Regions from separate parts of the Streptomyces sp. NPDC059080 genome, predicted to be linked through region 2. Evidence: riboswitches for the same ligand, from Rfam matches in the RefSeq annotation. Region 2 holds a riboswitch; the other holds the start of a gene.
The links. Region 2 has a riboswitch for glycine ahead of gcvT (glycine cleavage system aminomethyltransferase GcvT). Riboswitches for the same ligand answer to the same signal wherever they lie in the genome.
Positions count from the first base shown of each region.

Region 1: it holds a riboswitch for glycine, as region 2 does, so the genes downstream of both, gcvP (aminomethyl-transferring glycine dehydrogenase) here and gcvT (glycine cleavage system aminomethyltransferase GcvT) in region 2, are expected to answer to the same signal.

Region 1 is NZ_JBHYGX010000041.1:9,148-18,162, forward strand. Features, by position in the region: gene ACFWWQ_RS24730 (DNA polymerase IV) at 1-1,609, shown strand, start outside; gene ACFWWQ_RS24735 (PRC-barrel domain-containing protein) at 1,657-2,037, opposite strand; glycine riboswitch at 2,152-2,248, shown strand; gene gcvP (aminomethyl-transferring glycine dehydrogenase) at 2,436-5,321, shown strand; gene ACFWWQ_RS24745 (DUF5999 family protein) at 5,383-5,589, opposite strand; gene ACFWWQ_RS24750 (hypothetical protein) at 5,961-6,548, opposite strand; gene ACFWWQ_RS24755 (glutamate-cysteine ligase family protein) at 7,079-8,653, shown strand; gene ACFWWQ_RS24760 (substrate-binding and VWA domain-containing protein) at 8,829-9,015, opposite strand, start outside.
Region 2 is NZ_JBHYGX010000028.1:66,100-75,114, reverse strand. Features, by position in the region: gene glyA (serine hydroxymethyltransferase) at 1-57, opposite strand, end outside; gene gcvH (glycine cleavage system protein GcvH) at 126-503, opposite strand; gene gcvT (glycine cleavage system aminomethyltransferase GcvT) at 658-1,785, opposite strand; glycine riboswitch at 1,932-2,026, opposite strand; gene ACFWWQ_RS21270 (AAA family ATPase) at 2,449-3,207, shown strand; gene ACFWWQ_RS21265 (enhanced serine sensitivity protein SseB) at 3,251-4,057, shown strand; gene ACFWWQ_RS21260 (enhanced serine sensitivity protein SseB C-terminal domain-containing protein) at 4,116-4,901, shown strand; gene ACFWWQ_RS21255 (ABC transporter permease) at 5,310-6,311, shown strand; gene ACFWWQ_RS21250 (ABC transporter substrate-binding protein) at 6,407-8,155, shown strand; gene ACFWWQ_RS21245 (ABC transporter permease) at 8,232-9,015, shown strand, end outside.

The sequences.
Region 1 (9,015 bases), on a different contig from region 2:
GCAGGCGGCCAAGCCCAGCCTGCGCGGTAAGCCGGTGGTCGTGGGCGGAATCGGGCCGCGCGGCGTCGTCTCGACCGCGTCGTACGAGGCACGGGTTTTCGGGGTGCGGTCGGCGATGCCTACGGCCCAGGCACGCAGGCTGTGCCCCAATGCCGCCTATCTCAGTCCGCGCTTCTCCGTCTACCGGCAGGTCAGCGGCAGCGTCATGGAGCTGCTGCACGCGCTGTCGCCGCTGGTCGAGCCGTTGAGCCTGGACGAGGCGTTTGTCGACCTGGAGGCGGGCGGCGTCGCGGCCGACTCCGCCGCCTCCCGCGCGGTCGGCGAGCAGCTGCGGCGCGACATCAGGGCTGTCACGGGGCTGACGGGCTCGGTGGGGCTGGCCGGGGCCAAGATGCTCGCCAAGATCGCATCGGAGGCAGCCAAGCCGGATGGCCTGCGGATCATCGAGCCGGGCACCGAGCGCGAGCTGCTGGGGCCGATGACCGTCCGCACCCTGCCGGGTGTCGGACCGGCGACGGCCGAGGCGCTGCGCCGGGCAGGGATCACGACCGTCGCGGAGACCGCCGAGGCGGGGGAGGCGGAGCTGGTGCGGTTGCTGGGGAGGGCGCACGGGGCGGGGCTGTACGCGATGGCGCTGGGCCGGGACGACCGGCCGGTCGTCGCCGAGCGGGACGCGAAGTCGGTGTCGGTGGAGGACACCTTCGAGGTCGACCTCACCGACCGCACCCGGGTGCGCAACGAGCTGGTGCGGCTGGCGGAGCGGTGTGTGCAGCGGCTGCGGGCCGCCGGTCGCTCCGGCCGCACGGTCGTGATCAAGGTACGGAACTACGACTTCTCGACCCTGACGCGGTCGGAGACGCTGCGAGGGCCCACCGATGACCCGGCGGTGGTGCGGGAGGCGGCGCTCCGCCTGCTGGACCTGGTGGACACCACGGGCGGGGTGCGGCTGCTGGGGGTGGGGGTGAGCGGGCTGGCCGACTTCACACAGGAGGATTTGTTCGCCCAGCTGGCCACGGAGCGGGAGGCCGTCGAAGCCGCTCAGCTGGCCCTGGGGGCGGCTGCGGAGGGTGGCGAGGAGCGGGGCGGGGCGGAGCCGGAGGAGGAGCGGCCGCGGCGGTGGCACCCCGGGCTGGACGTCGTCCATGACGAGTACGGCGCCGGATGGGTGCAGGGCAGCGGGGTGGGACGGGTGACGGTGCGCTTCGAGCAGCCGTGGTCGGCGCCGGGGCGGGTACGGACCTTCGCCGTGGACGATCCGGCGCTACGGCCGGGAGAGCCGCTGCCGCTGGTGGGTGGCGCGCCGACGGCGGGTCCCGTACGGGGTGAGGCAGCGCCGGTCATGGGCGGAGAGAGCGGGCCGAGCGGGATATTCGGCCGCCCGATATCCGGCGGTCCGGAGTCGTACGACCAGGAATCGGGCCCTCTGGAGTCGGACGACCTGGGGTCGGGCCTCCTGGAGTCGGGCCGGGCGGAGTCGGGTCACCAGGAGCCGGACTGCCCGAAGCCTGACCGGGCAGGGGCGTCGCCCGATGGCGAGCCCGCACGTGGGGTGGCTTCCCCCGGCCCGTCGACGATCTCCTCCTCGGGAGGCGCCTGCCGCGGCTCGTAGTGCGTCGGCCGGGCGCGGATCGTCGGGCTGTGTATCAGGGACGGCCGTCAGCCGTCCGACCCCGCGATGTTGCCGAAGTTCTTGTCGGCGGGGGGACGGTCGACGTCCGCCGGGGAGGTGAGGTCCAGCCGGTAGTGGTGGTAGAGCTGGAGTTCCTGTTCGGGGGAGAGGTGGCGGCCGACGCCGAAGTCGGGGGCGTCCTTGATCAGCTTGCGGTCGTAGGGGATGCGCAGGGCGTCGTCGACCAGACGGCTCGGCTCCAGGGGGACGAAGGCATCGCGGCTGAAAAGACCGGTGCGCACTGCCGCCCATTCGGGTTCGCCGGTCGCGTCGTCGAGGTAGACCTCGTCCACGGTGCCGATCTTGGCGCCTTGGCGGTCGTATGCCTTGCGGCCGATCAGGCTCCGCGGGTCGATATCGGTTTGCACGGCCCCTCCAAGTGGTCGCAACTGCATTGTGACACCTACCAAACGGCACATTTCTTATGTCGGCCACTCGAAGGATCGCCCAGATGACGCGCTGGTAGGCTGGCAAATGGCCGCTGACCCCGTGCGGGAGAGTCCATGTCGTTCACGGCGCGGACGCCGAAGGAGCAAATCCTCCCCGGAAACTCTCAGGCACACGTACCGCTCGGACGAGGTCACTCTGGAAAGCAGGGCGGGCCACGGACGACGCAGCGCCGGAACCCCTCCTCACCGACGGTGAAAGCCGGGCCGCAGCGGTGGGCCGGTGAAGCTCTCAGGTTGAGATGACAGAGGGGGAGGCCGTCCGGGCACCAGCGCCGTGGTGCCCCTCGTAGGTCGTTGAGACCAGGAGGCCCCCGCAGATGACCACCAATCGCATCCCTCTGGCCGAGCTGGAGGGCGGTACGCCCTTCGAGCACCGGCACATCGGTCCGGACCATGAGGCGCAGGCGAAGATGCTCGCGCAGGTCGGATTCGGTTCGCTGGACGAGCTGACCGCGGCCGCCGTGCCCGATGTGATCAAGAGTGCCCAGGCGCTGGGGCTACCGCAGGGCCGTTCGGAGGCGGACGTCCTCGCCGAGCTGCGCGCCCTCGCCCAGCGCAACCAGGTTCTGTCGTCCATGATCGGCCTCGGCTACCACGGCACGTTCACGCCGCCGGTGATCCTGCGCAACGTCATGGAGAACCCCGCCTGGTACACGGCATACACCCCGTACCAGCCGGAGATCTCGCAGGGCCGGCTGGAGGCGCTGCTGAACTTCCAGACGATGGTCGCCGACCTCACCGGCCTGCCCACCTCGGGCGCGTCGCTCCTCGACGAGGGCACCGCCGCCGCCGAGGCCATGGCGCTCTCCAGGCGGGTCGGCAAGGTCAAGCAGGGCGTCTTCCTCGTCGACGCCGACTGCCTGCCGCAGACCATCGCCGTCATCCGGACGCGCGCCGAGCCCACCGGCGTCGAGGTCGTCGTCGCCGACCTCGGTGACGGCATCCCGGCGGAGATCGCCGAGCGCGGCGTTTTCGGTGTGCTGCTGCAGTACCCCGGGGCGTCCGGCGCGGTCCGCGACCCCCGCCAGGTCATCGCGCAGGCCCAGGAGCTGGGCGCCGTCGTCACCGTCGCCGCCGACCTGCTGGCCCTGACCCTCCTCACCTCGCCGGGCGAGCTGGGCGCCGACATCGCGGTGGGCACCACCCAGCGCTTCGGCGTCCCGATGGGCTTCGGCGGCCCGCACGCCGGTTTCATGGCCGTACGCGAGAAGTTCGCCCGGAGCCTGCCCGGCCGCCTGGTCGGCGTCTCGGTCGACGCCGACGGCGCCAAGGCGTACCGGCTCGCCCTGCAGACCCGTGAGCAGCACATCCGCCGTGAGAAAGCCACCAGCAACATCTGCACCGCGCAGGTGCTGCTCGCCGTCATGGCCGGAATGTATGCGGTCTACCACGGTCCGGACGGGCTGGCCGCCATCGCCCGCCGTACCCACCGCTACGCCACAGTCCTCGCCGAGGGCCTGAAGGCCGGTGGCGTGGAGCTGCTGCACGGCGCGTACTTCGACACCGTGACCGCCCGGGTGCCGGGACGGGCCGCCGACGTCGTCGCCGCGGCCCGGGACGCCGGTGTCAACCTCCGCCAGGTCGACGTGGACCACGTCGGCATCGCCTGCGACGAGACCACCGGCCGGGCGCAGCTCGCCGCCGTCTGGCGCGCCTTCGGCCTCTCCGGCGACGTCGAGCAGCTGGACGCCGCGGCCGCGGATGTGCTGCCCGAGGGCCTGCTGCGCACCGACGGCTACCTCACCCACCCCGTCTTCCACCAGCACCGTTCCGAGACCGCGATGCTGCGCTACCTGCGCCGCCTGTCCGACAAGGACTACGCGCTCGACCGCGGCATGATCCCGCTCGGCTCCTGCACGATGAAGCTGAACGCGACGACGGAGATGGAGCCGGTCACCTGGCCGGAGTTCGGGCAGCTGCACCCCTTCGCCCCCGCCGAGCAGGCGCAGGGCTACCTCACGCTGATCCAGGAGCTGGAGGAGCGGCTGGCCACCGTCACCGGCTACGACAAGGTCTCCCTCCAGCCGAACGCCGGATCCCAGGGTGAGCTGGCCGGTCTGCTGGCGGTGCGCGCATACCACCGCGCCAACGGCGACGAGCAGCGCACCGTCTGCCTCATCCCGTCGTCGGCGCACGGCACCAACGCCGCGAGCGCTGTGATGGCCGGCATGAAGGTCGTCGTCGTCAAGACCGGCGAGGACGGCGAGGTCGACACCGAGGACCTGCACGCCAAGATCGACAAGCACCGTGACGAGCTGGCCGTTCTGATGGTCACGTACCCGTCGACGCACGGTGTGTTCGAGGAGCACATCAGTGAGATCTGCGCGGCGGTGCACGACGCGGGCGGCCAGGTCTACGTGGACGGCGCCAACCTCAACGCGCTGGTCGGGCTCGCCGAGCCCGGGAAGTTCGGCGGCGACGTCTCGCACCTGAACCTTCACAAGACCTTCTGCATCCCGCACGGCGGCGGTGGCCCCGGCGTCGGCCCGGTCGGTGTCCGCGCCCACCTCGCGCCGTACCTGCCCAACCACCCGTTGCAGCCCACCGCGGGCCCGGAGACCGGCGTCGGCCCGATCTCCGCCGCGCCCTGGGGTTCGGCCGGAATTCTGCCGATCTCCTGGGCGTACGTCCGCCTCATGGGCGGCGAGGGCCTCAAGCGCGCCACGCAGGTCGCGGTGCTCTCCGCGAACTACATTGCCAAGCGCCTGGAGCCGCACTTCCCGGTGCTCTACGCCGGTCCCGGCGGGCTGGTCGCGCACGAGTGCATCATCGACGTCCGGCCGCTGACCAAGGCCACGGGCGTGAGCATCGACGACGTCGCCAAGCGCCTCATCGACTACGGCTTCCACGCCCCGACGATGTCGTTCCCGGTGGCCGGCACGCTGATGATCGAGCCGACCGAGAGCGAGGACCTCACCGAGCTGGACCGCTTCTGCGACGCGATGATCGCGATCCGCGCGGAGATCGAAAAGGTAGGCACCGGCGAGTGGGACAAGGATGACAACCCGCTGTGCAACGCCCCGCACACCGCGGGTGCGCTCGGCGGTGAGTGGTCGCACTCGTACACCCGCGAGGAGGCCGTCTTCCCGGCGGGTGTCGTGGCGGCGGAGAAGTACTGGCCGCCGGTCCGCCGCATCGACGGTGCCTTCGGCGACCGTAACCTCGTCTGCTCCTGCCCGCCGCTGACGGAGTACGACGTCTGACGCCCGCACAGCGATGAGGGCCCTCGGCGATCGCGCCGGGGGCCCTTTGACGTGCGACGGGTCAGACGGTGGTGGCGACCCGGTTCGTGCCGTCCGGACGGTGCGGGGCGATGACCTGACCGTCCGGCAGAAGCTCACCGGTGTCCTCGAAGAGGAGGACGCCGTTGCACAACAGGCTCCAGCCCTGCTCCGGGTGGTGCGCCACGGGATGCGCGGCTTCCCGGTCGGTGGAGTCGGCTGACGGGCAGGGCGGCTGGTGCTGACACATGGGCGTTGTCTTTCGCTGCGAATGGGTGAACGTCGTCGTGCGGCTCGATGAGCGTGAAGTGGTCATGGCCGCTTCCCCCGTTTTCCTTCGGTTGGACTCAGTGTTGCCCCGCGGACGGATTTCCGCAGGGATTTCGCAGCAGTGGTACGCACTCGATACGGACGTGTCACCCGTGCGGGCGGTTGCTCCCAAATGCGCACCTTGCCAGGGGGGTTGAGGGGAGGGGCGGCGGACGGTTGCACGTGGGTCGCACAGCCGAGCGCCCCGCGGCCTCGGGGGCTCGCGGGGCGCTCGGCCGCGCGGTGCGTACGCCGTGCGGAGGGCGCCGGTCCGGCGGTCCGTGTCCGTCGGACGGTCGCTTCCGGACGCGCTCAGGCGGTGGAGCCGAGGAGCGGTGGCGGGGCGAGCCGGTCGCTGAGCCGGGGCAGGAGGTCGGCCACCCGCTGCGGGAGGTGCGCGGCGATCCCGGGCGGTGCGGGGGCCAGCGGCACCAGGAGATCGCCCGCGGCCGGCAGCCCCGAGGTGCCGTCGGAGGCGGTGTCGTGGTGCAGCCACAGCGTCAGCATGTACAGCTCCGGTACGGACAGCAGCCGCGGCTGGTACGCGGCGCTGAGCGATTCGGCCTGGTGAAGGGCCTGTTCGGTCGCCGTGACGTACGGGCCGCCGCAGAAGTGGGCGAACGCCCAGCCGTCTGCCGTCAGCCGTGCCTCGGCTGCGGCGACCGGCCGCTCGCCGCCGAGCACCAGGAAGCGCCACCCGGCCAGGCGGGTGCGGGACGGGGCGCCGGTGCGGCCGATGCCGTCCAGGACGTGGACCGGGAGCGGGTGGTCGGCGCTGAGCGGTCCCTGATGCGCGCGGAGTGCGGCGGGGCGGGCCTCGCGGACGGCGCTGGGCGCGCCGAGAGCGGTGAGAACGCTGCGCAGGGCGGGTGCGGGGGCAGCGGGTACGTGCAGCGGCATGGTGGTCGCCTCTCACTTGGGAGACACGGTGAGGCACGGCAGACGCGGACGGCGTTGTCAGCGTGCGGGGTCGGAGCCGGGCGCGTATCTCCGCGCAGGGGCGCGCAACGCGACACGGGGCCAAGTCTCCGCCTCGTGGACGGAGTTTATACGACATATGTTCCCGCGGTGTTTCCGGTAATCGTTCCCATGATTTCCGGCAAGAGGTAATCCGGACCCATGAAGGAGACGTTTTCTCCTTCTTTGTGTGGAGGGCGGGCGAATCGCCTCGATACCCTCTCGTCAGGCGGTAGGCCGAATCTTCCCGATGGATATCCGGAGAATTGTCGGCGGCGGTTGTCGCTGCAATATGCCAACGGTACGTGCCGGGCTCTCCGCCACTTCGAGCCTATCGGGCAGCCGAACGCCCTCAAGGCGTTATGGATCAGATCACCGGGGCATCATCGACCGTGATGCGTGCCCCGGTGGTGCCGGGGACGGCCCCGGACGGCCCGTGGCTGCGGGCCGTCCACTGGAGGAAGGACCCTTCGATGGGGGAGAAGGTCGCCGCGGACGGCATCGGCCTGGCGGACCGGGAGCGTTATCGAAGAAAGCTTCAGGAGTGTCTTGAGGGGTTGGCGAGGCTGCTGGGAGAGAAAAGGTTCGACCGGCCGAAGAATCTGGTGGGCTTGGAGATCGAACTCAATCTCGCCGGGGCCGACGGGCTGCCCCGGATGATGAACTCCCAGGTGTTGGAGCGTATTGCGAGCCAGGATTTCCAGACCGAACTCGCCCGCTGCAATCTCGAAGTGAACATCACCCCGCACCGGCTGCACGGGCAGGTCTTCGAGCAGCTTGCCGAGGAACTCCGCACCGCGCTCGCCTATGCCGACCGCAAAGCCCGCGAAGTGGCTGCCCGGATCGTGATGATCGGTATTCTGCCGACCCTGGAAACCACCGATCTCACCGCCGCAAGCCTCTCCGAGAACGACCGCTATTTCCTGCTCAACGACGAAATGCGGTCGGCGCGCGGCGAGGACTTTGCGCTCGACATCCAGGGCGTCGAACGGCTCATCGCCCGATCGCCGTCGATAGCCCCGGAGGCCGCATGCACCTCCGTACAGCTGCATCTCCAGGTGACGCCCGGCCGGTTCGCCGCGGTGTGGAACGCGGCCCAGGCCCTCGTCGCCGTCCAGGTGGCCGTCGGTGCCAACTCGCCGTTCTTCTTCGGCCGTGAGCTGTGGCGCGAATCGAGGCCGCCGGTCTTCCAGCAGTCCACCGACACCCGGCCACCGGAACTCCAGGCGCAGGGGGTGCGCCCGCGTACCTGGTTCGGGGAGCGCTGGATCGATTCGGCGTACGACCTCTTCGAGGAGAACGTTCGGTACTTCCCGCCGCTGCTGCCGCTTTGCGGAACACAGCACCCGCTGCGTGTCCTCGACGCGGGCGGGGTGCCCGACCTGGCGGAGCTGGTGCTGCACAACGGCACCGTCTACCGGTGGAACCGTCCGGTGTATGCGGTCGCCGACGGCGTACCGCATCTGCGGGTCGAGAACCGTGTGCTGCCGGCCGGTCCCACCGTCGCCGATGTCCTCGCCAACACCGCCTTCTACTACGGGTTGGTGCGGGCGCTCGCCGAGGAGCCGCGTCCGGTGTGGACCCGGCTGCCGTTCGCCGCTGCCGCGGAGAACTTCGCCGCCGCCTGTCGCCACGGCATCGACGCCACGCTGCGCTGGCCGCGTCCGGGGCGGGGCGGGGTCGCGGAGATACCGGTGACGCGGCTGGTCCGGCAGGAGCTGCTGCCGCTGGCCGCCGCCGGGCTGGACGCCTGGGGCGTCGAACCGGCCGACCGGGACCGCTACCTCGGCATCATCGAGGAACGCTGCGCCCGCCGCACCAACGGCGCCTCCTGGCAGACCGCCGCCTACCATCATGCGCGGGAACAGGGCCTGGACCGCGGGGCCGCACTGGCCGCGATGACCCGCCGCTACGGCGAACTGATGCGGTCCGGCGAGCCGGTGCACACCTGGCCCGTCGCCTGGCCCGCGGTCCGCCGGACCGTACCGCCGCCGCGCCGCGCGGAAGCGAACGGGTGGGGGAGCGGGGAGAGGGCGGACGAGGGGTGAGACGGGGAGGCTTGGTGCGGGGCTGACCGGTGGGGAGACCCGGGAAGCGGCTTGCCCCGGGGGCCGTGAGCCGGGTGGCTGACCTTTGGGGTACGGGCCGTCGGCGGCTCGCCCCGGGGACGAGGCCGGGAGCCGCCCGCCTTCGGGCAGGTCCTGTGCGCTCCGGTCGCCCGTGCTATCCCTGCTCTGCGCTGCCCGCGGCGACGATGGCCTGCTGGATCACCTCGCCGATCTGTGACGGGTCCTCGACCTTGTGGGCGGAGCCGCCGGTCGGGGCGCACATGCGGTCCAGTGCCGACCGGTCGGCCTCCGGGCCGAGCGCGAGGGCGATCAGCGGTATCGGCCGCCCCGGGTCCGTCAGT
Region 2 (9,015 bases):
GACGGCGGCGGCGACGTCGGGGTCGAGCTCATGGAGGGAGCTGTCGAGAAGCGACATGGGTCTTCTCCTGGAGGGTCAGGGGGGCGCGGAGCGCTTCCGGTACGGGCGGCGGCCGAGCGGCGGACTCAGCCGGTGGTGAAGGCGGTGTACTCGTCCGCGGAGAGCAGGTCGCCCGGCTCCGCGGTGATCTTCACCTTGAACAGCCAGCCACCCTCGAACGGGGCGGTGTTCACCAGCGAGGGGTCGTCGGTGACACCCTCGTTGACCTCGGTGATCTCGCCGTCGACCGGCGCGTAGAGATCGCTGACCGACTTGGTCGACTCCAGCTCACCGCAGGTCTCGCCCGCCGTGATCGTGGTGCCGACCGCCGGGAGCTCCACGTAGACGACATCGCCGAGCGCGTTCGCCGCGTGCTCGGTGATGCCGACCGTCGAGACGCCGCCCTCGGCGTCCGACAGCCACTCGTGCTCCTTGCTGTAGCGCAGGTGCTGGGGGTTGCTCATGGGTCGATTCTCCTGTACGCGAGGGTGTGGTGGTGAAAGGGGTCTTGCACAGTGAGACACACCGGCGGCGGCCGGGCCGCGCGGGCCCGGCGCGGCGGCCCCACCCGGGGTGAGGTGTCCCGCTACGGGTACGTCGCCCGCATGCGGGTACGGGTTACTTCTCCCGCTTGTAGAAGGGCAGCGCGACGACCTCGTACGGCTCGTGGCTGCCACGGATGTCGACCTTGACGCCCGCGGTGCCCGGTGCGGCGTGCGCGGCGTCGACGTACGCCATCGCGACCGGCTTGCCGAGGGTGGGCGACGGCGCCCCGGAGGTCACCTCGCCGATGACGGTGCCCTCGGCGTCGGTCACCGCGTAGCCCGCCCGCGGCACGCGGCGGCCCTCGGCGATCAGGCCGACGAGCGTGCGCGGCGGCTGCTCCTCGGCGCGCGCGGCGGCCGCCTCCAGCGCGGCGCGGCCGACGAAGGCGCCGCCGTTGGACGTCTTCTCGAACTTCACGACCCGGCCGAGACCCGCGTCGAACGGCGTGGTCGCCGTCGTCAGCTCATGGCCGTAGAGCGGCATGCCCGCCTCCAGGCGCAGCGTGTCGCGGCAGGACAGACCGCACGGCACCAGGCCCACGTCCTTGCCCGCCGCCAGCAGCGCCGTCCAGAGCGCGGCCGCGTCCTCCGGCCGTACGAACAGCTCGAAGCCGTCCTCGCCGGTGTATCCCGTACGGGCGATCAGCGCGGGCACCCCGGCGACCGTGCCGGGCAGCCCGGCGTAGTACTTCAGCCCGTCCAGGTCGGCGTCGGTGACGGCCTTGAGGATGCCGGGGGACTCCGGGCCCTGCACGGCCAGCAGCGCGTAGGCGTCGCGGTCGTCGCGGATCGCGGCGTCGAAGCCACCGGCCCGGGCGGTCAGCGCGTCCAGGACGGTCTGGGCGTTGGAGGCGTTGGCGACGACCAGGTACTCCTGCTCGCCCAGGCGGTAGACGATCAGGTCGTCGAGGATGCCGCCGTCCTCCTGGCAGATCATGGTGTAGCGGGCGCGGCCCGGCTTCACGGAGCCGATGTTGCCGACCAGCGCGTGGTCGAGGAGGTCGGCCGCGCGCGGGCCGGTGACGGTGATCTCGCCCATGTGGGAGAGGTCGAAGAGACCGGCGCGGGTGCGGACGGCGACGTGCTCGTCGCGCTCGCTGGCGTAGCGCAGCGGCATGTCCCAGCCGGCGAAGTCGGTCATGGTCGCGCCCAGCGCGCGGTGGACGGCGTCGAGCGCGGTGCGGCGGGGGGCATCGGTCATGGTGGGCTCCCGGACAGGATGAGAGGACGTGTCTCCCCATCTGTCATCGGAACCTGAGAGGTTCACCGGAATCCCGCGAACGGGCCGGTTTGCACCTTGGGTGGAGCCGCTCCCGGACCGGGCCGCGTCTCGCTTTTCAGATCTGCCTCGCCCGCGCGGTATAGGGGCCTGAGAGATTCAAGGGAGGACTTGCTCCTTCGGCGCCCCGGCGTGCGGCCGGGGACTCTCCCGCGCGGATTCAAGCGGCCGGTATGGAGTTGACCGTGCACGGCGGAACACAGGAGTGCACGTGGCGCCGACATCATTGCATGGGAACGCTGCACGTAGGAGCCCCGGCCCGGAACCCACGGGACGGGCCGGACGGAGCGCCTCCACCCGCCCCCGCGCCGCCCCGTGCGGCCCGGACGCCATGGCACCCGAACACCCGACGCCTTGAAGGGCATTACCTTTTCTTGACACTGTGCGGGGGATGGGGACGGGCCGCCGCCCGGCCCCACCGAAGGGGGAGGGGCGATCACGGTGCAGAGCGAAGTCACGCGCACGGCCGCACCGGGGGGCGGGGGCGGGGGCGCCGCACCGTCCGGGCTGGTGCCGGGGCCACGTACGCCTTGGGGGCCGCGGGCGGGGCGGGGGCCGGGCGGTGCCCCGGGCCCGGACGATGCCTTGGGCTCGGCGAGCGGCCCGGGATCCGGCGATGCCCGGGCTCCGGACGGCACTTCGGGCTCGGGCGGCGTCCCGGCCCCGGGCGGCGCCCCCGCCGCGTCCCTCCTCACCCCCGCCGTCACCGACCTCCGCGCCCGCCCCACCGCCACGCTCCCGCCCGAACTCCGCTTCCCCGCGGGCGCCGTGGTCGTCGTCTCCGGGCTGCCCGGCAGCGGCAAGACCACCCTGATGCGCCGCGTCGTACCGGCGGCCGACGACGGGGGCGCGCCCGTCCACCGCGTCGACTCCCAGGACGTGCGCGCGCGCTGGGAGCGCGGCCGGTTGCGCCGGATGCCGTACGCCCTCTACCGGCCACTCGTCCGGGTGGCGCACTACCTCGGGCTGCGCCGGGTGCTGCGCTCGGGCCGGGGCGCGGTGGTGCACGACTGCGGCACGCAGACCTGGGTGCGCCGCTGGATCGCCCGCGCCGCGCGGCGCGGCGGGCGCCGCCCCCACCTGCTGCTGCTCGACGTCCCGCCCGAGGTGGCGCGGTGCGGTCAGCGCTCGCGCGGGCGCGGGGTGTCCGGCTACGCCTTCGCCCGGCACCGCGCGGCCGCCCGGCGGTTGATCGGGGACGCTGCGGCGGGCCGCCCGCCCCGGGGTTTCGTCTCGGCCGTCCTGCTGGACCGGGACGCGGCGGACCGGCTGCGCGCGCTCCGCTTCGACGGGGGAGGGCCCGCGGCCCGGGCGGCGGACACGGCGCCGCCGCCACTCGTCTAGGCTCATCGGCCAGAGCGCGCGGTACGGAAGCGGATGGATGGACATGAACTTTCCCGAGCAGGGGATCGAGCAGGGAATACCGCAGATGGCGTGGCCCGCCAACGAACTCGAAGAGGTCCTCGGGGCCTCGGTCGGCCACCCCGGCGCGGGCGGCCGGATCGTGGAGGTGCTGGGCCGCAGCCGGGTGTGGGTGCCGCTGCCCAACGGCGGCGGTCCGGACGCCGCCGGCCCCGGTGGCCGGGGCCTGGATCTGCCCACCGTCCAGATCGACGACGTGGCGTACGTCCCGGTGTTCAGCTCCGAGCAGGAGTTCCTGCGGACCGTCGGCACGCACCTGTCCTTCACCGTCGCCCCGGCGCAGGAGTTCGCCCGCGGGCTGCCGCCGCTGCTCGGGATCGCCGTCAACCCCGGCGGCACGGTCGGCACCATGCTGCCCGCGCCCGCGGTGGCCGAGCTGTGCCGGGAGGCGGTGCCCGGGATGCCCGCGCCCGTCGGCGGCCGGGTGCGGCTCTTCGAGCCGGACTGGCAGGAGGAGCCGGTGGACTTCCTCGCGGCCGCCGGGCTGGAGTTCTCCGGCATCGGTATTGTCCGAACTGCCCGTCGTGCCCTGGCAAGTGTGGAGGGCGACACGCCCGCGCTCTTCGTCGGCGTGGAGATCGACACCACCCTCGCCGACCCCTTCGACGACGCCACCCGCGAGGTGGCCCTCACGGCCCTGGGACGCGCGCTCGGCGCGGTACCGGCGGCCTGGCCCGTCCAGTTGGTGCTGCTGGACGTCGCCCAGGGCGACCCGGTCGCCGACTGGATGGGTGCGCGCGTACGGCCCTTCTACTCCCGGGACCACTCGTAAGCTGGACGGACGACGGGCGGACGTACCCCACGCGGCCGCCGGAGAAGGGACGGACCACGTGAGCGCGGGTGCGCATCAGGGAGCGGCGGCAGGCCGGGTCGAGCAGATGCTGGGGCAGGTCACGCCCGGCCGCTACGACGCCTACGAAGCGCTGCTGCACGCGCTCGCCGCCGGTCAGGTCTGGATGCTGCTCTGGCACGGCCGTGCCGGGATGCCCGACGCGCAGTACGGGAACATGGAGGTCGACGGCCTGGGCTACGCGCCCTGCGTCACCTCCGCGCCCGAACTGGCCGCCTCCGGCTGGAACCGCGACCACGAGTTGGTCACCGGTGTCGAGATCGCCGTCGCCCTCTTCCCCGACCGGTGGGGCCTGTGGCTGAATCCGCACGCCCCCGGCGGCGGCGTCGGCATCCCCTGGCTGGATCTGCGCCGCATCGCCGGCGGCCTCGACCGGCTGCCCGCCGGACCGCTGCGCATCACCGAACCGGCCATCGACCTCCCGCAGTTCTACGCCCTGCTCGCGCAGAACGCCTACCGCACGCCCGCCGTGCGGTCGTTGCGCCGCGCCTGGGTGCAGCCCGCCCTCGGCGCGCCGTACCTCGCCCTCGGCCTGGACCTCTACGACACGGGCCAACAGGGCGTGGATGCCGCCCGGTTGATGATCCAGCAGTCGATCGGCGCAGTCCCCGACGGGCTGCCCGTCTCGACCGTCGCGATGCAGGATGAGTACGACCCGGTCGGCATGTGGATGCGGGCCTGCGCGCGCCCCTTCTTCGACCGTGAGGGCTACGGCGCCCCGGTGCAGCCGTCCGTCCCCGGGTACGGCTACCCGCGCCCCTACTGACCCGGCGGCGCGCCCGCCGGGCCGTTCCGGAGTTCCGCCGTTCTGGGTCCTGCGCCCCACATCACCCTGTTTTGCCCGCGAATTGACGGGCGTTTTCTCGCCACGGAATTCTCCGCTCAGACGTCCATTCCGTCCGCATAGCGGAGACTTGTAGACCACATCACAGTTGCGCATCCATTCACCTTGGGGGCTGGTGAGTGATCGCGAATCGGATGAAGACTCCGGCAGCAGGGCATCGGCCCTGTGTACGAACACCATCCGGACACCTGCCAGGTGAACGCGCGGCGTTTCGCGTGGCGAACGTTCCTTGGCATCCGCACGAGGGCGTGCGGCGGCGATGGGGACCAGGCCGCGAGCGCGGCGGGGCGTGAGGCCGGCCACCGTCGGCCGAGAGGGGTCAAAGGCACTGTGACCGCACCGATCGAGACCACCGGCGCGGCTGCCCAGACGCAGCCGGAAGCGGTGCTGAAGGGCGTGGAGGGCAAGCGGATCGAAGGCCGCTCGCTGGGCCGTATCGCGCTGCTGCGCTTCCGGCGCGACAAGGTCGCGGTGGCCGGTGCCATCGTTGTCATCCTGCTGATCGCCGTCGCTGCGCTCTCCCGCCCGCTCCAGGCGCTGCTCGGTCTCGACCCCGACAGTCCCCACCAGTCGCTGATCGACCCCAACACCACGCTTCCCAAGGGCGACCTGGGCGGCATGAGCGGTGAGCATCCGCTGGGCGTGGACCCGAAGTTCGGCCGCGATCTGCTCGCCCGGGTGCTGGAGGGTTCCTGGGTCTCGCTGATCGTCGCCTTCGGCGCCACCCTGCTGTCGGTGGCGATCGGCACGGTCATGGGCGTGATCGCCGGTTTCTACCGCGGGCGCGTCGACGCGGTGATCAGCCGGCTGATGGATGTCTTCCTGGCGTTCCCGCTGTTGCTGTTCGCCATCGCGATTTCCGCCTCGCTCCAGGGGGGAGCTTTCGGCCTCACCGGACTGCCGCTCCACCTCTCCGTGCTGATCTTCGTGATCGGCTTCTTCAACTGGCCGTACATGGGCCGCATCGTGCGGGCGCAGACCCTGTCGCTGCGGGAGCGGGAGTTCGTGGACGCGGCGCGCGGCATGGGCGCGCGCGGCCCGTTCATCCTCTTCCGCGAACTGCTGCCCAACCTCGTCGGCCCGATCGTCGTCTACTCGACGCTGCTGATCCCCTCCAACATCCTCTTCGAGGCGGCGCTGAGCTTCCTGGGCGTCGGCATCCAGCCGCCCCAGGCGTCCTGGGGCGGCATGCTCAACCAGGCGGTCAAGTACTACGAGGTCGACCCGCAGTACATGCTCGTCCCCGGTCTCGCCATCTTCGTCACCGTGCTCGCGTTCAACCTGCTCGGTGACGGTCTGCGGGACGCACTGGACCCCCGCGGCGGCCGCTGAGCCGGCCCCCGCCCGCCGCACCACGTCCTGTCGTTCCGAAGTTTTCCGAAGTCATTTCTCGAAGTGTTCGACGATTGAAGGGGAGCGCCACCATCATGCGAAGGTCAGTTCCGGTCGCGGCGATAGCGGCCATCACCAGCGCGGGCCTGCTGGCCGGCTGCACCGGGGGCGCCGGATCCACCGCCTCCGGCAAGGCGAACGCCGCCACCGAGGGAATCGTCAACGCCTCGGACGCGAAGGGCGGCACGGTCACCTACGCGATGAGCGACGCCCCCGAGTCCTTCGACCCGGGCAACACCTACTACGCGTTCGTGTACAACTTCAGCCGCCTCTACGCGCGTTCCCTGACGACCTTCAAGCCGGGCCCCGGCCCCAAGGGCAACGAGATCGTCCCGGACCTCGCCGAGTCCAAGGGCGAGTCCTCCGACAGCGGCAAGACCTGGACGTACAAGCTCCGCAAGGGCGTGAAGTACGACGACGGCACCGACGTCACCTCGCAGGACGTCAAGTACGCCGTCGAGCGTTCCAACTTCGCCCGCGACACGCTGTCCCTGGGGCCCAACTACTTCCAGCAGTTCCTCAAGGACAACGACGGCGGCGGCTACAAGGGCCCGTACAAGGACAAGAGCAAGGCCGGGCTGAAGTCGATCGAGACGCCGGACGACCACACCATCGTCTTCCACCTCAAGAAGGCGCTCGCGGAGTTCGACCAGCTGGTCAGCGCCCCGCAGACCGCGCCGGTCCCGCAGGCCAAGGACAAGGGCGCCGACTACACCAGGTCCGTGGTCTCCTCCGGTTCGTACAAGTTCCAGGACTACCAGGAGGGCAAGCAGCTCACCCTCGTCCGCAACCCGCACTGGTCGGCGAAGACGGACCCGCTGCGCAAGCAGCTGCCGGACAAGATCGTCCTGAAGCTGAAGGTGGCGCAGTCCACCATCGACAAGGACCTGCTGGCCGGGAACACCACCGTCGACCTGGCCGGTAAGGGCGTCGACGCGCAGACCCAGGCGCAGCTGCTGACCGACGCCAAGGAGAAGGGCAACACCGACAACGCCCTCGGCCAGCGGCTCAACTACCTGTCGATCGACACCAAGGTGAAGCCGTTCGACAAGCTCGCCTGCCGCCAGGCAGTCCAGTACGCCGTCGACAAGAAGGCCGTGCAGACCTCTCTCGGCGGCCCGATCCGCGGCGACATCGCCTCCACCGTCCTGCCGACCGACATCCCCGGCTACGAGAAGTTCGACCTGTACCCGCAGAAGTACTCGGGCGACAACCTCGACCTCACCGAGGCGAAGAAGAAGTGGGCCGAGTGCGGTGCCGGGAACATCTCCACCACCATCCTCGCCCGCAGTGACCGGCAGGAGGAGGTGGACGCGGCGACCTCCGTCATCTCCTCGCTGAAGAAGATCGGCATCACCGCCAAGATCCAGCAGTACCCGAGCAGCAAGTACTTCTCGGACTACGCGGGCGTCCCGACGTTCAACAAGAAGAACAACGTCGGCCTGATCATGATGCAGTGGGGCGCCGACTTCCCGACCGGCTACGGCTACCTCCAGCAGATCCTCAACGGCAAGGCCATCTCCAGCTCCGGCAACGTCAACCTCTCCGAGACGGACGACCCGGAGATCAACAAACTCCTCGACTCCGCCGTCGCCGACCCCGACAAGGCCGGGCGCGAGAAGGCGTACGCCGAGATCGACAAGAAGGCGATGAGCCAGGCCCTGATGGTCCCGCTCACCTACTTCAAGGTCCTGAACTACCGCTCCCCGAAGGCCACGAACATGGTGGCCACCTCGGCCTACAGCGGGCAGTACGACTACCTCAACATCGGCGTCAAGAAGTAAGTCCCGGAAGGCAGGTGAAGGCATTGATGCCCGCGGCCGGCCCCCTCGGCCCCGCGGGCACCGACGCCGCATCCCCGTGTTCTCGTACCTCATCCGCAGGGTGATCAGCGCGGTGGTCCTGCTGCTGATCGTCAGCGCGGTCACCTTCGGCATCTTCTTCCTGCTGCCGAAGATCGCCGGACAGACCACCGACCAGCTCGCCCAGCAGTACATCGGCAAGTCGCCGACGCCCGCCGACATCGCGGCGGTGAAGAGGAACCTCGGCCTGGACAAGCCCGTGTACGAACAGTACTGGGAGTTCCTCAGGGGCATCTTCACCGGCGTCGACTACAAGTTCGGCCCCGAGGCGGCGCGCTGCCACGTACCGTGCTTCGGCTACTCCTTCAAGACCCATATCGAGGTCTGGCCGGAGATCCAGTCCCGTCTCCCGGTCACCCTGTCGCTCGCCCTCGGCGCGGCCGTCGTCTGGCTCGTCTCCGGCATCACCACCGGCGTCATCTCCGCGCTGCGCCCCGGCTCGTTCTTCGACCGGCTGTCGATGGGCGTCGCCCTGGCCGGTGTGTCGCTGCCGATGTTCTTCACCGGAGCCATCGCACTGGCGCTCTTCACGTACCAATGGCCGATCTTCGAACGCAGCGATTACGTCCCGCTCTTCGACAACCCTCTCCTGTGGGCCCGCACGCTGGTCCTGCCCTGGGTGACGCTGGCGTTCCTCTACTCGGCGCTCTACGCCCGTCTGACCAGGGCGGGCATGCTGGAGACGCTGAGTGAGGACTACATCAGGACCGCGCGCGCCAAGGGGCTGGGGGAGCGCACCGTCGTCGTCCGGCACGGGCTGCGCGCCGCCCTCACCCCGCTCA